Regions from separate parts of the Paenibacillus sp. J22R160 genome, predicted to be linked through region 2. Evidence: riboswitches for the same ligand, from Rfam matches in the RefSeq annotation. Region 2 holds a riboswitch; each other region holds the start of a gene.
The links. A riboswitch is a leader RNA that binds a small molecule or an ion and turns the genes downstream of it on or off. The one in region 2 is predicted to bind cyclic di-AMP.
Positions count from the first base shown of each region.

Region 1: another riboswitch for cyclic di-AMP. It lies ahead of AC58UW_RS16540 (APC family permease); the one in region 2 lies ahead of AC58UW_RS24230 (hypothetical protein).
Region 3: another riboswitch for cyclic di-AMP. It lies ahead of AC58UW_RS25600 (C40 family peptidase); the one in region 2 lies ahead of AC58UW_RS24230 (hypothetical protein).

Region 1 covers NZ_JCAUAU010000006.1:274,503-279,532, reverse strand. Annotated here, with positions in the region: gene AC58UW_RS16545 (NAD(P)/FAD-dependent oxidoreductase) at 1-960, shown strand, start outside; cyclic di-AMP (ydaO/yuaA leader) riboswitch at 1,146-1,306, shown strand; gene AC58UW_RS16540 (APC family permease) at 1,404-3,239, shown strand; gene AC58UW_RS16535 (YqkE family protein) at 3,295-3,555, shown strand; gene AC58UW_RS16530 (polysaccharide deacetylase family protein) at 3,552-4,511, shown strand; gene AC58UW_RS16525 (hypothetical protein) at 4,815-5,030, opposite strand.
Region 2 covers NZ_JCAUAU010000015.1:107,339-112,368, forward strand. Annotated here, with positions in the region: gene kdpA (potassium-transporting ATPase subunit KdpA) at 1-1,377, opposite strand, end outside; gene AC58UW_RS24220 (potassium-transporting ATPase subunit F) at 1,425-1,502, opposite strand; gene AC58UW_RS24225 (hypothetical protein) at 1,648-2,106, opposite strand; gene AC58UW_RS24230 (hypothetical protein) at 2,182-2,598, opposite strand; cyclic di-AMP (ydaO/yuaA leader) riboswitch at 2,718-2,888, opposite strand; gene AC58UW_RS24235 (hypothetical protein) at 3,173-3,694, shown strand; gene AC58UW_RS24240 (APC family permease) at 3,772-5,030, opposite strand, start outside.
Region 3 covers NZ_JCAUAU010000017.1:108,557-113,586, reverse strand. Annotated here, with positions in the region: gene AC58UW_RS25610 (M1 family metallopeptidase) at 1-1,233, shown strand, start outside; gene AC58UW_RS25605 (hypothetical protein) at 1,291-2,109, shown strand; cyclic di-AMP (ydaO/yuaA leader) riboswitch at 2,277-2,415, shown strand; gene AC58UW_RS25600 (C40 family peptidase) at 2,419-2,892, shown strand; gene AC58UW_RS25595 (MSMEG_1061 family FMN-dependent PPOX-type flavoprotein) at 3,024-3,635, shown strand; guanidine-I (ykkC/yxkD leader) riboswitch at 3,703-3,805, shown strand; gene AC58UW_RS25590 (DMT family transporter) at 3,895-4,215, shown strand; gene AC58UW_RS25585 (methyltransferase domain-containing protein) at 4,253-5,030, opposite strand, start outside.

The DNA of each region.
Region 1 (5,030 bases), on a different contig from region 2:
GTTGTTCTGGCGGATGAAGTCCTCGCTTACGATTATCTGGTTGTGGGGCTTGGAAGTGAGACAGAGACCTTTGGCATTCCGGGACTGCGTGAACACGCCATGACGATTAATAGCATTAACAGTGTTCGTTTCATACGTCAGCATACGCAGTACATGTTCGCTAAATATAAATTGGATTCCAAGCATGCAGAGTACTTGACCATTGTCGTTGGAGGCGCCGGTTTCACAGGTACGGAGTTTGTAGGAGAATTAGCGGATCGGATTCCTGATCTTTGCCAGATGTTTGACGTCGATCCTTCACTTGTTCAGATCATTAATATCGAAGCGTCGCCTACCGCTTTGCCGCCAGGACTGCCGAATGACCTCGTGGAATACGGCATGGAAGTGATGCGCCGCAAAGGGGTTCAATATAAATTATCTACCGCAATTAAGGCATGCGAGCCCGGAGGCGTCCTCCTGGGGGATGGCCAATTCATTCCTGCCGGCACTGTCATTTGGTCGGGCGGTGTTCGGGGGAATTCCTTGCTGCAGGATGCGGGCTTCCACGTCCAACGCGGGAGGGTCAAAGTGGATGACTACTTGCGTTCCTTGCAGCACCCTGATGTTTTTATTACGGGAGATTGCTCGATTGTCATGAGCCCAGACGGCACGCCATACCCCGCCAATGCCCAAATCGCGGTCCAGCAGGGCTATAATACGGCAACAAACTTGCTCTATACCCTGAGGGGGAAACCCTTGCGACCTTTTGCCTATGATTACAAAGGGACGGTTGCCTCGCTTGGTCGCGGAGAAGCTATTGGCATCCTGAGGGTCAAAAAAGTGAAAGGCAAGCTGGCCGCATTCCTCAAAAAAATGATCGATGCCCGCTATTTATTTCTCATCGGCGGCATCCCTCTCATCTGCAAAAAGATGATTTTTAAGCAAAAACAAGCCACAAGAAAGCGTCATGTGAGAAATTAATTTTGCCAAAATACCCTAAAATCCACTTAATCAGACAATAAGCTAGTAAAAGGGAGATACCGAAAGTATTATGCCATTGTAAGCGGATTATCGAAAGAATGCGGGGAGGGAATAATCTTTTTTAAGATTTTTCTCTCCTTTACTATGAGCCAATAAGAGAGTAGTATCAACTCGTACGTTAACAGTTGAATATTTCGCTTAATTTTCTATTCAGAAAAGCGGGGGAACCATAGGTTTCAACGGGGTGAGTAAGGTGCGTCTTGTCGCATGCGGCAGCTACCTTTAGGGCAGATTTCTCGCAGCCCGAACCCGTCAGCTAACCTCGTAAGCGGTCGTGAGAAAGGAGAACATGTGGCTAAGCACAAGGTCTATCCTTGTGTTTTTTTGCGCTCAAAAATGGGAAATCAAGCTGAAAACTAGGTTATTTGGAGGAATTTCACAGCATGACAAGTGACTCATTGAAAAAGATTGTATTCGGTAAACCGCTGAAATCGGCGGAGCTGGAATCTGAGAAAATGCAGGTATGGAAGGCTCTGCCCATCCTATCTTCGGATGCCCTGTCTTCAGTGGCCTATGGCACGGAGCAGATTTTGCTAGAGCTTGCGACTGTTGGAATTGCTGCTTTTGCTTTCTCATTGCCGATTGCAATCTCGATTATTGCTTTAATCATGCTTCTTGTTTTAAGCTATCGCCAAGTGATTGAGGCCTATCCGATGGGCGGCGGAGCCTACATGGTGGCCAAGGAAAATTTGGGCATGATGTCGGGAAGACTGACTGGGGTTTCACTGCTGATTGATTACACGTTAACCGTTGCGGTTTCGATTTCGGCAGGTGTGCAGGCGATAACGTCCGCTTTCCCAGTTACAGTGCCTTATATTGTCCCCATAGCCTTAGTGCTTGTCTGGGTGATGGTGTGGCTGAATTTGCGGGGTACTTCTGAGTCCGGAACCGTGTTTGCGATTCCAACGTACTTTTTTATCCTGTGCATACTGCTCCTGATTGGTAAAGGGATCTTCGATATGCTGACAGGTTCCATGAACACGCATGAATTCCAGGTTGTTCCCAGCTCCATGACGAGCTCATTGACATTGTTTGTCATCCTTAAAGCCTTTTCATCCGGCTGCTCGGCCGTGACAGGCATTGAGGCGATTTCCGATGCGGTACCGCATTTCCGTACGCCATCTGTCAAAAATGCCAAGAGAACCCTGGCTTCCCTCGGAACTCTGCTGGCGATTGTCTTTGGCGGCGTCACCTTGCTGAGCTTGGGTTATGGGATTGCACCTGATCCGCACGGGCATACCTCGGTCTTGTCGATGGTTACGGAGCAAGCATTCGGGCGTGGAACCATGTATTATGCAACACAGATTGGCACCATGCTGATCCTGGTATTGGCTGCGAATACGAGCTTCAACGGATTTCCGATCTTGGCAAGCATTATGGCTCAGGATAAAAACTTCCCGCGCATGTTCTCGTACCGGGGAGATCGGTTGTCGTTCCACTACGGGATTGTAACGTTAGGTGTTTTGGCAAGTATTTTGCTCGTCATTTTCAAAGGAAAAACCGATGCACTCATTCCACTTTATGCGATTGGCGTCTTTTTATCTTTTACTCTTGCCCAAAGCGGTTTGGTTCGCAAATGGTTCAGAGAACGTCCGGCCGGCTGGATCGGCAAGTTCGTTATTAATGGTTTAGGGGGAATCGTTTCCCTTGCCGTTCTGATTATTTTCTGTATCACCAAATTTAGTGAAGGTGCTTGGATTGTTATTATTGTGACGCCGATTTTACTTTGGGGAATAACCAAAATTAGCAATCACTACGATGATGTGGCCAAACAGCTGCGCATTGATATCACGCAAGAACGCGTATGCACCAAAGAGCCTGTGATCATAGTGCCTGTAGCAGGCATTCACCGAGTGGTGGCGCAGTCATTGAATTATGCGAAATCTTTATCTCCAAATGTCATTGCTTTCTACGTATCATTTTCGGATGAGGATGAAGAAGCGATGCAGGAGAAATGGGATAAGTGGGACCCGGGTGTTCGGCTTGTTGTATTCAAATCCCGTTACCGCACCATTTTGAAGCCACTGGCAGAGTTTATTGAAAGAGTCGATACGCATGTATCGGAAAAGCAATCGATCATGGTGATCCTGCCCCAGTTCATGCCCAAAAAATGGTGGCACCGCCTGCTCCACAACCAGTCTGCCGCACGTATACGCTCGAAGCTGCAAGCCGATAAAGATATCGTCGTTGCGACGGTGCCCTATCATTTGCATGAGTAGAGGTGTACAATAAAAGGGTAAAACGGATGTTGAAATGGAACAGAGGTGACCCTTTATGGCAAAAAAGAAATCGTCAACCACAATCGCTGAACCTAGCGCGCAAGATAAACCTGCGACACTCAAAGATTTGCTGCGTCCTGATATCGTAGCGGGCCTGAAAGCTCAAGCTGATGCGATGAAAGCAGAGGAACAGGCTCGTAAGGATGCTGCCAGGGCTGAAGCGGAGGCTGCGCGCAAGGCGGAGGAGAAACGGCTGGAGAATGATTTTGGCCACTTGCTGGAGAAGAGCAAGCTCGATTGGAGAAAACACAAATGAGGAAGCGCTTGGTGTGCTTCCTTTTTCTTTTAAGCGTAGTGATAGCGCTTTCAGGTTGCGGGGTAGAGGGAGTTGCGACGCCGGTTGTAGAGGCAACCGTCAGCCCGGTGCTTTCACCGTCGTCTGTTCCCAAAGTGGCACCAGAGAAACCGACAGCGACATCACCAGAGAGAGCAGGTGAGACACCATCGGATACAACAACAGACTCGTCCGCAGTTGTGCCAGCGCTCGCATCTTCAACACGATCCACACGATCCCTTTCATTAGCAGAAAGGTACAAAATAGCCACCCCTCACAAATGGGGCGAGAACATCCCCGGCGTACGGACGCATCTTGTAACGCAGGATAAGGTGATCGCCCTTACCTTTGACGCTTGCGGCGGCACAGAAGGCAGCGGATACGATGAGAAGCTGATCGATTACTTGATCAAGGAGCAGATACCAGCCACCTTATTTGTCAATGCGAGATGGCTTAGTGCCAATCCGGATATATTTGCCAAGCTGGCGGGGGATCCGCTGTTTGAGATCGAAAACCACGGGAACGAACATAGGCCGCTCTCCGTGAACGGCAAAGCCGCCTATGGCATCGCGGGAACCAAAGATGTGAGCGATGCGATTCGCGAAGTAACGGAGAACGCGGATGAGATCGAGAAGCGGACGGGAAAGCGGCCTTTATTTTTCCGCTCAGGCACGGCCTTCTACGACGATATCGCTGTCGACATTGCCCACGACTTGGGTTTCCAGCTGGCGGGTTATAACGTGCTTGGCGACGCTGGAGCTACATTTAACACGGAGCAGGTGTACAATGCACTTACAAAGGCTCGGAGCGGTTCCATCGTTTTGGCGCATATGAACCATCCAGAGAAAGACACGGCTGAAGGCGTCATGAAGGCCATACCCGTTATGCAGAAGGCGGGCTTTCGATTCGTTCTGCTGTCGGCATATCCCGTAGAGTGAAATAGATGGAATTCCTCCCGTTAATCTGCGCTGCTCAGGGGTAGGAAATGAAATAGTGGTAGAAGCTCCAGCTAATTCGACGGTAGCTCGACGAAATTGGCTAGAATTGCCGAAATTAGCGGTAGAAAATCCAGTTATCTGCCTAAAAGAGGTACAAATGTGAGAAATAACAGGAGAAATCGGCGGTGTTGTTCCACCGGTACGACCCATTAAGAGCTCACAACTGTAAAAGCTGGAGACAGCCATGCCTGATACATGCACAAATCGCCCTCAGGGAGCTCCCGAAGACGATTCTAGTGCATATCACCTTTTTTTCATCTCAAAAAACTCGCACTCATCTCGATCATAGTAAGCCAAATCAGCAACACGCGACTGCACAACCACGGTCGTTTCGCTGAAACGAAGGACGATCGCATTCGAATCGACAATGTGATCGTCTTTGAAAACACGGACAAGAGCTCCTTTTTCCACAGCCTCTTGGAAGTCGGAATCCGTCACTAAACGTTGGTTACCAGCCAT
Region 2 (5,030 bases):
TGAGGTGAAAGCGTACAGGACTTCCGAAAGGCCGTGCATGCCTTGATTCGCTATGGAAGTGACCGATTCAGGGCGAATAAGCGCCCAAGCTGTTGGTGCCAAAATAATGAGCGGGTGCGTCAGAATCGCGATCGCAGCCAGCTTCACTTCTTTACCTTCAATTTTTTTGCCCATAAATTCAGGCGTACGTCCAACCATCAGTCCACAAATGAACACGGACAAGATGAGATAAAGCAATCCGTTTAATAAGCCGACCCCTTTACCTCCGAAAACGTTATTTAACATCATTTCCGCAAATGGAACAATGCTTCCTAGAGGTGTAAGCGATTCATGCATCGTATTCACACTACCTGTTGTAGCTGCTGTCGTAACGGTTGTGAACAGGGCCGTTTCGGATAATCCGAATCGAACTTCCTTACCTTCCATATTGCCATGGACGCCCAGCGCATCTACAGCAGTTATGCCTTTATACTCCGCATAGAATATCGTCGCAAGCATAACCAGGAAGATAATTCCCATGGCAGCAAAGACGGTCCAACCTTGCTTCTTGTTCTTAATCATTAATCCGAATGCATACACGAGTGCTGTAGGTAACAGCATCATACAAATGATATGGATGAAGTTGGTGAAAGGTGTTGGATTCTCAAACGGATGCGCAGCATTCGTCCCGAACCATCCGCCACCGTTGGTGCCAAGATGCTTAATTGATTCCAAAGAAGCAACTAGACCACGAGTAATCGTTTGTTCAGCCCCTTCAACCGTTGTCGCTTGCGCAGCACCCAGCAAGGTTTGCGGCACGCCTTGAAAAACTAAGATTAAAGCGACAATGAAGCTAAGCGGCAAAAAGATACGAGTAATCGATCTCGTCATATCTACGTAAAAGTTACCGAGATTATCTTGACGGCCAACTAATCCACGGATAAAAGCTACAGCTACTGCGAATCCAGTTGCCGCCGATGTAAACATCGGGAAGGTAATGGCTACCATTTGAGAGAAATAGGACAGTGTATTTTCACCACTGTACGCTTGCCAGTTCGTATTTGTAATAAAGGAAATCGCTGTATTGAAAGCAATCGTTGGCGATACATTACCGATCCCATCGGGATTCAGCGGTAGATAACTCTGAAGCCGGAATATGGCGTACATCAGGATCATCATGACGAAATTGACGATTAATACGGCTCCTAAGTACTTTTTCCATCCCATCGCTTCTTCTTCTTTAACACCCATCAGGCGATAGGACATACGCTCAAAGGGACCGAACACGCGATCCAGGCCACTCTTTTCATAACCAAATACTTTCACCAAGTAAATGCCCACCGGCTTCACCAGAAGCATGATAATCACCAGTGTGACAATTACTTGTAACAATCCCATACCCATAGTAGGTTCTCCCCCTGCTTACTTAAGCTCTAATTTATCCATTAAAATTTCTCCGGCTTCACTAGTACAAAGCCAAGATACACCATCATAGCTAGCGCAATTATTCCAATCACAATCATTTGGTTGCCTCCTATTCAAAAGCTTGCATCGAAAGCATAAGCTTACGCTTTTTCACAAAATTTCATAAATCCCCAGAATCCAAGAAAGGTTAATGCCATTAATATAATCATTGTTACATCGTTGTACATAACGCACCTCCTCCAATCAGACAGTACCTAATTTATTTGTTTGTAATAAAGAGGATAGAAGGAACTTCACATCACCGTTTTTCGAATAAATAACGTAGTCAGCGCCTAACCCTTTGTAAATTAATCTGGGATTTATACTTTGGGTAACCACATACATTGGCCCTGAAGTCCAACTGCGGCATATTTGAATGTAGCGGCAGCATAACGTCAAACTCTCCTCGAACAAAATGATGCTTCCGATCGGATAATCGGGAATGATGGATTCAGCCTTTATCGACGTATCCACCTGCATGATTTTTTTTACTCCCTGCCCTTCTAACTTGAGTTTTTCCAACTTATTGTTTGTTAATGCAACAAAAGGAAAACCACTCAATTTTATTTGTTTCATGAAGTCTTCGCCTGCCTTAGTAGGCGCAGCTATGAGCAGCAAATCGCTTTGCATGACTTTCATCGCTTCCTTTCTTACCTGACTCATTGTAACGCTGAACGGTATAAAAATGAGGTAAAGAATCTATAGCTCGCATATAAAAAAAGCATAAAAATGCGATGCTTAGAAAGAGACATAAGCCTCTGAATGGTCAAAAATATAAGTGCGATCTGATAATACATCCAGCTCTTTTTTACCTATAGATCTATGTTGAAGCTTGTCAGCTAAATCCGTTAATGCCGATTCCATAACATGCGTCCTTACTTCTCCCCATGCCTCTTTTTTCTGATGGACATACTGCAAACCATCCTCAAGTGAAAGCCCTTTGAGCTTCTGAAAGACCACAGCCCATTGAACGAAATCCCCCTTCAGGTTACCGCAAGGAATTTCATAATCACCTAAACCGCTCGTTCCCAGACTTGTTGAGATTGAAAGCATTCCGCAATGGCAGTCGCGGCCATGCCCAGGCAGCAGTTTGTCAGATAACTCATCATCAAAGCGATAGCATTCAATTCGGGTAATTTTGCATTCGGGAACCATTCGTAGATTCACTCTCCTCAATTTTTGAACAACAAAAAGAAGCCTGCGAGCAGAGAATCTCTGCTCTCGGGCTTCTTGGCAGCTTGTATACACAAGCTGTAATTAGCACAATAGAACGTTGGCTCTCTCCCAATACGCTTACGAGGTTAGCTGTCGGATTCGGGCTTGGAAGCGCCCTACCTTGGCAAGCTGGAGCTTGCTTTTGGATTCACCCCGCGAAGACGTTGATGCTACAATCGTCCTCTATTGGTTCCCCCGTTCCCCTTGCGGGGACTCAGCGTTTTCAACTTGATGTGAAGTTGATGCTCTGAATCTTACGCCTTGACCTCCGTCTTGTAAAACGAACCGCGATCTCTTATTTGCCATAATGACTTATGGATGCGCTTGCAATTAAAGAAAGCATTCATTTTCGATATTCATGCTTCGATTTTCTTCCGTTTTCGGCATTTTTATCTTTTTTTTATGTGTTTCCCCCCTTTTCTTTACCCCATTTTTACTACTCTCAGCCTTACAATTGAGGAGCAGAACACACACATTATTTCTGTCAGGTCTTACGTGTAAAGGAGAAATTACGATGGCTTCCACTCCCCGTTATTATTTAGGGATAGTCCCACAAGCGTTAAATCCGGTTTCATTAACTTACGAGTGGTTCGGCGTCTTATGGCTAGAAGAAGATAACCGTTTCCCTGTCATTGTCGGTTACTGGTTTTGTAAGGAGAAGCCTGAGATTGTTCAAAAAGCGCAGCAAGCTGGATACTACAAATGGGCCGAGATCTCCGAGCACTACGTAATCATGAACATGTACAGGTCCATACGAAATAAACAAAAAGAGCAGGACTGGGAGAAGCGATCAAGGCTATCGATCCGTATGAATTTCACATCGCCGTGGAAGAACGTTCCAGCCGGATTGTATGTCATCAAATCAAGAGAAACCTTTCCGCTGCATGCTTCTGCCATCTGTAAAAAGAGGTTTTTCCTTTGGTTGGAACATGCCGCTGTATGTGAAACCGAGCAAGAACTTCAAGCCTTCATCCGACGGGTGCAAAGAGAGCACCACATGGAGAAAACAATAAAAACAGGGAGCCCTACGATGTAGGGAAGCCTAACACGTAAAAAAAGTACAGAAACGGCGAATTATCGCCGAATCCTGTACTTTTTATTGATTTATCCTATCTACTTTTTCAAATGATACGGTACCGTCGTCACGATGAGATCCCGTCTGTACAGCAGAAACGCGCGGATCAGCAAGCTGGACTGATTATGGAGAATGTGCTGCCAGTTTCGTTTGGGAATAAACTGTGGAATTAAGACGGTTACCCGGAAATTCGACTCATTCGCCTTATGTTCCACGGTATCGATGAACTTCGTCAACGGTTGAATGATGCTTCGGTAGTGAGAATGCAGCGTGACTAATCGTACATCCGGCTGCCAACACGCCCATTTCTCTTGAAACTGCTTCTCGGCCTCTCGATCAAAGGCCACATACACAGCGATAATCTGGTCCGGCGCCAGCGATTTGGCGTAATTCATGGAATTTTCCACGACATGTGTAATGCCCGCGACAGGCACGATCATCACATTGCCTTTGATCGGAATAGAAGGCTCACACGTCGTGATTCGGAGCTGCTCACCCACGGCCTCGTAATGCTTTTTGATTTTATGGAACGTATAAACAATCAAGGGGAGGAATATAAACACAGGCCATACCTGCTCCAGCTTTGTGATAAAAAAGATCAGCATCACGGTAAAGCTAATCAAAGCGCCAATCAAATTGATCGTTAGCTTGACGATCCAGCCTTTGGGCTTCTTGCGTACCCACTTCACCAGCATCCCTGTTTGTGCCAGCGTAAAGGGAATAAACACGCCAACGGCATACAGCGGAATAAGATGTTCTGTCCTGCCTTTAAACACGATAATCAGAATGATCGACATAATCGCCAGGAAAATAATCCCGTTCGAATACCCCAGTCGATCTCCTCTGATCGTAAACATTCTAGCGATATATTTGTCCCTGGCCAAATTAACAGCGAGTAACGGAAATGCCGAATACCCCGTATTGGCGGCAAGCACAAGGATCATCGCGGTGGTGCCTTGGATGAAGTAGTACATATAATTCCTCCCAAATGTTTGGGAGGCAATTTGTGAGACTACGGTTTCCTCAGCTTTGGGTACGATGCCGTAGGCAAAAGCCAAATACACAATGCCCGAGAACAATATGGCAAGCAGCAAGCCCATAGCCGCTAGGGTTTTGGAGGCATTATTCGGTCCTGGCGCTTTAAAGTTTGGAATCGCATTCGAGATCGCTTCAACACCCGTTAAGGCCGAGCTGCCGGATGCGAAAGCTTTTAATAACAAGAACAGTGTAATTCCAGCAACCGGCGTCCCCATAGTCGCATGCATCTCAGGTGTGACTGTTCCGGTCAGCCCCTTAT
Region 3 (5,030 bases), on a different contig from region 2:
TTTGGCTTGTATGACGTGAAAATTCAAGTTCCGGCGAACTACACGGTTGCCGCGACCGGTTTTCCTGTGAAACCTGCTGTGACGGAGAATGGCATGAAGACGTATCAATTTTATGCCGATGATGTGCATGATTTCGCATGGTCTGCTTCACCTCACTTCGTGTATGTGGAAGAACCTTTCTCTACGCCGCAAATACCCGGAGTGAAGATCAAGCTCTATCTTGATCCCAACCATCAGGAATTGAAGGACCGTTATATGTATGCTGCCAAAAAAGCGCTATCCCGCTATAGTCAGTGGTACGGATCGTATCCTTACTCGACCTTGTCCATCGTCGTACCTCCCCCCGGAGGCAACGGAGCAGGCGGGATGGAATATCCTACGCTCATAACGGCTTGGGGCGCGGACGACAAAACGCCGGATCAGGAATTGGAACGCGTTGTTGTACATGAGATCGGACACCAATATTTCTACGGCCTCGTGGCGAGCAATGAGTTCGAAGAAGCTTGGCTGGATGAGGGCTTTACCTCCTATGCCGAGGATAAGGTGATGGAAGCCGATTTCGGAGCGAAACCGAATTTACCTGTCGAGTCCAGCTACATTACTTCTCCGGATGCCCTGCGGCAAAATGCTTGGGCCTATACCGGACATGATCAATACGCAGAAAATGTGTATACAAGAGGCAAACTTGTGCTGAAAGCGATTGAGAAGCAGGTCGGCATCAAGACCATGGATCGAATCATGCGCACCTATTTTCAAAAGTGGCAATTCAAGCATCCTTCCACCAAAGACTTTCAAAACGTTGTCGAGGATGTATCCAAAATGAAGTGGGACGACTTCTTCAATGAATATGTTTACGGCTCGAAGATGATTGATTACTCGATTGAGAGCATCCATGTGAAAGCTGCAGGCAGCAAAGGTGCTGGCCCTTACGAGAGCACGATCCTCATCTCCAAGCGCGGCGGAAATTCGCCTGAGGTGCCGATCCAGTTTCATTTCGCTGATGGCACGGTGCTCGACAAAACATGGGACGGCAAAGAGAGCAGCATTGAATACAAACTAACCCATACGACGCCTGTAGACTGGGTTCGCATCGATCCGAGCTACTCGCTCATTCTTGAGAACAAGCATATTAATAACTACATGCAAGCAGAAGTAGATACCAAGTGGAAGCTCCGCCTAAATCTTGGCATTGTTCAATTCCTGCAAGCTATTTTCGGGTGGGTGGCCTGGTAGGCGCCCACTCTACAAGGCAAGTTTGCCTTCAGCAAACAACGCTTAGGAGGGACACCCGTGACAACTTATCTTAAATCCGGCTTCAGGGCGGCTCTACGGCAACCCTTCGCCACGATTGTCATATTCATGTACCAAATGTGTTGGGGTATGCTGCTTTATAAGCTTGTACAAGGGGTGCTAGTCCCTCTCATGCACCGCTTTCCCGGCGGTGACCAGCCGAAGGAAGCCCTCCAGCTTTTTCTAGCCGAAAGTCAGTTCCAGTTATTCAAAACGGATCTTAGCCATTCCTACTTGTTGTGGCTGGCTGCCTTGCTCCTAGCTCGCATGCTGCTCACCCCTATGCTGAACAGCGGCGTCTACTATTCGCTCACACACTCTGATCAAAATGCCGGCTATCGCTTCGTCCGCGGCATCAAGGAACTCACGCTCCCCTTCTTCGCCGCATATATGATCCGAATCGTCTTGTCACTGCTGCCTCTCATCTGGGTGCTGCCCAAAGCGCAGAAGGTGCTCGCTCACAGCACATCTTATGAACAAGCCTCTCTCGACTTATTGCCTTGGTTAATCGGTATGCTGGTATATGGATTCTTGCTGCATCTGCTTTTTATGTACGTGCAGTTCGCCATTGCTGCGCAGCTCGGCATTCTATCCACGGTGATAACGTTCATGCGGTATTCGCTTCCGATTATCGGCCTTTCCCTAATACTTGTCCTCAGTTCAGGACTTTTGGCAGGGATTACAGTCACAACGACCTATATCTGGGCAGGTCTGGTAGCGCTAATCATTTATCAGCTTTTCCCGCTCTTCCATATTTTCATGCAAATGTGGTCCATCACCTCCCAATTTCAGCTTCTTTCCGCCAAAATGGGACGATAAAAAATAATAAATTAAACCAAAAATGGTTTAGAATTGTTCAATCCCCTTGCAAAAGGGGGTTTTTTTGTCTGTAAAGCGAACCTTTACACATTTTTTCAGACCATATTGCACGAAAAAGGAGGAATTTCGATGTTTATGACGAATTAAGTAACTAGCCTTAAAAAACCAAATATTTCATGCCGAATTCCTCATTTCTTGGGGAAACGGGGGAACCACTCCGGGTGAATTGATCTTGCAAGACAGGGATCATAGGGAACCTTCAACCGAACCCTCCAGCTAACCTCGTAGGCACCGGAAGGAGACAAGCAGTTGAAAAAGGTTGTTGCTCTTTTTTTTAGTCTTGTTTTGTTTTTGAGTGTAGCTTTAGGGAGTGTGTCTGCAGCAGAATCCACATTGGACACAACGGTTAACGAATTGATCGGAACACCGTACCGCGATGCGGGAACGACAACAAGAGGCTTTGATTGCTCTGGTTTCACCGCGTACGTGTTCAATAAATTCGGCATTGACCTTCCTCATAGTTCAGCAGCTCAAAATAAAGAGGGCTACTGGATCGACAAAAGTGATCTTCGTAAAGGTGATCTTGTGTTCTTCGACACAGGGGGCAAAGGCGTTTCTCACGTTGGCATCTACCTTGGAAACGGTGAATTCATTCACTCTGCTTCCAATGAAGGCATTGTGATCAACAAGCTCAGCCAATCCTACTATGCGAAAAGGTATGTATCCGCTAGACGTGTTCTGTGGGATGATATCTACAATCAACTAACTGCTGAATCCAAGTAATTTTCTTGTTCATCATGAATAAAGCCCAGACCAGCGTTAGCTCGAATGAGCCCGCTTTTCAGGGCTTTTATTCATTTCTTGTGGTAACAAATTTGTCAGAAGTCCTACGGCTTCGAGAAAGGACACGAATCATGTCGCTAACAAGCGGAAACGACAAACCGCCATTCCCTGGTATTATTCAGTCCCTTGAGGAGTTAAGGCCCCGTGTTGGTGAACCACACGCTGCCGTCCAGAATAAAGTCATCTCCAGCATCGACGATCATATACGCGCTTTTTTGGCTAAATCCCCTTTATTTTTCTTATCCACATCAAATAAAGAGGGTCTTTGCGATGTCTCTCCGCGCGGCGACCATCCGGGCTTCGTCCGTGTTCTGGATGATCAGCGTCTGATCTATCCAGAACGGCTTGGGAATCGCCGCATCGACTCTATGCAAAATTTGCTCGACAATCCCCAAGTCGGCATGGTGTTCGTCATCCCCGGCGTCGAAACCGTGCTGCGGATTAACGGGCGCGCTTGGCTGACGCAGGATGAGCAGCTGCTGGAAAGTATGCAGCTTGGCGGCAAGCTCCCTGTTGTCGCGGTTGGCGTTGAAGTGCAGGAATGCTTCGTTCACTGCAGCCGCGCCCTCAAGCTATCCAAGGTTTGGGAGCAAGACGCTTGGCTGCCAGCGCAGGAGCACCCGGACAGCATGGCCATGTTCCGTGCTCACGTCGCTCGGAATGGCATCGAGCTGAAGGAATAGGGCAAGTATCACCCTTATTCCAAAAGGTGTAACTTGACATAGCATGTAAGACGTCCTATAATGACGGCATCATGTTTCTAGGGTTCCGTGGCGCTGCAGCGTCAGTCTGGTCCGAGAGAAAACACACAGCGGATACGCTGTGATCACGGAGGGGAAAAAGCCCGGGAGTCTTATCGCGCAGCGATATTGCTTCCAGGCTTTTTCTTTTTTGCCGCGATCTAAGGGCATATTCGTTTACTTTTTAAAGGAGTGATTCAAGATGGCATGGTTATATCTCGTCATTGCAGGTGTTTTTGAAGTCGTTTGGGCGATCTCATTGAAGTTTTCTAATGGTTTTACACGACTGATTCCATCCAGCATCACCATTGTCGGCATGATCATCAGCTTTTATTTTCTGGCAGCAGCTACGAAAACTCTTCCCATCGGCACAGCCTACGCGGCTTTGACGGGGATTGGCGCTGTAGGTGCGATTATTATCGGCACCCTATTTCTGAATGAGCCTGTTAGTTTACTGCGTATCCTATTCATGATCCTCATTCTCGTCGGCGTTCTCGGCCTTAAGTTCACATCCGGACATTAAGCCTACCGTTTGTCACTTCACTTTGGCCGAAGATTTCCTAAGCCACTATGTAACTAACATACCAGAAAGAGCTGCCAACAAATATGCGCAGATTCTCCGACAGCGGCTTAAAGATTTCATTCAACTCTTCGTACGAATAGTAGTTTTTAATAATTTCATGCTTGGAGCCATCGGCCAGCTCCCTTCTTTTGTACGTATCTTCGCTATGTTCACTCGTAATCAGCTCGCCGCCTCTTCCCGGCACGTACACATTATCCGCCATAAAAACGCAGGCCCCTCGTCCAAGCCGCTCGTGGAATCCTTGCAGAAAGGAATCCAGGCGATTTTTCGGAATATGCGAAAACCAGAAGTTGGCGAGACCGTAGTCAAAGTCCCCTTTTACCTCAGATAGCCGGTAGGCGTCCCCTTCCACGAACGAAGTATTATGAAGCGGCCAGGACTTAGATTCAGCAATTCGCAGCACCTCTGGTCGAACGTCCACACCAACGATGTGTTTGGCCGTTTCCGCCATGAACTGTGTCCAATATCCAGTACCGCAAGCCACCTCCAGAACACGGCTCCCAGTTACCTGCTTCTGCACGATATCCGCCAGCATCGCAAGTTCTTGCTGATAATCCGTATCCTCGCGCGCGTAAATCCGTTCATATTCCGCCGCTCGCGCTCCATAATAATCCTGCATGCCTTCTTTCTCTTCACGCAAAAGCCGCTGCCGATCCGTCACTTCGTGAACGACCCGCTGTTTAACTGCCAATAAGTCGGCAAAAATAGCTCCGCCCTGCGAGGCATAATTCGCCAGTAGACCATGCGTCGCCATC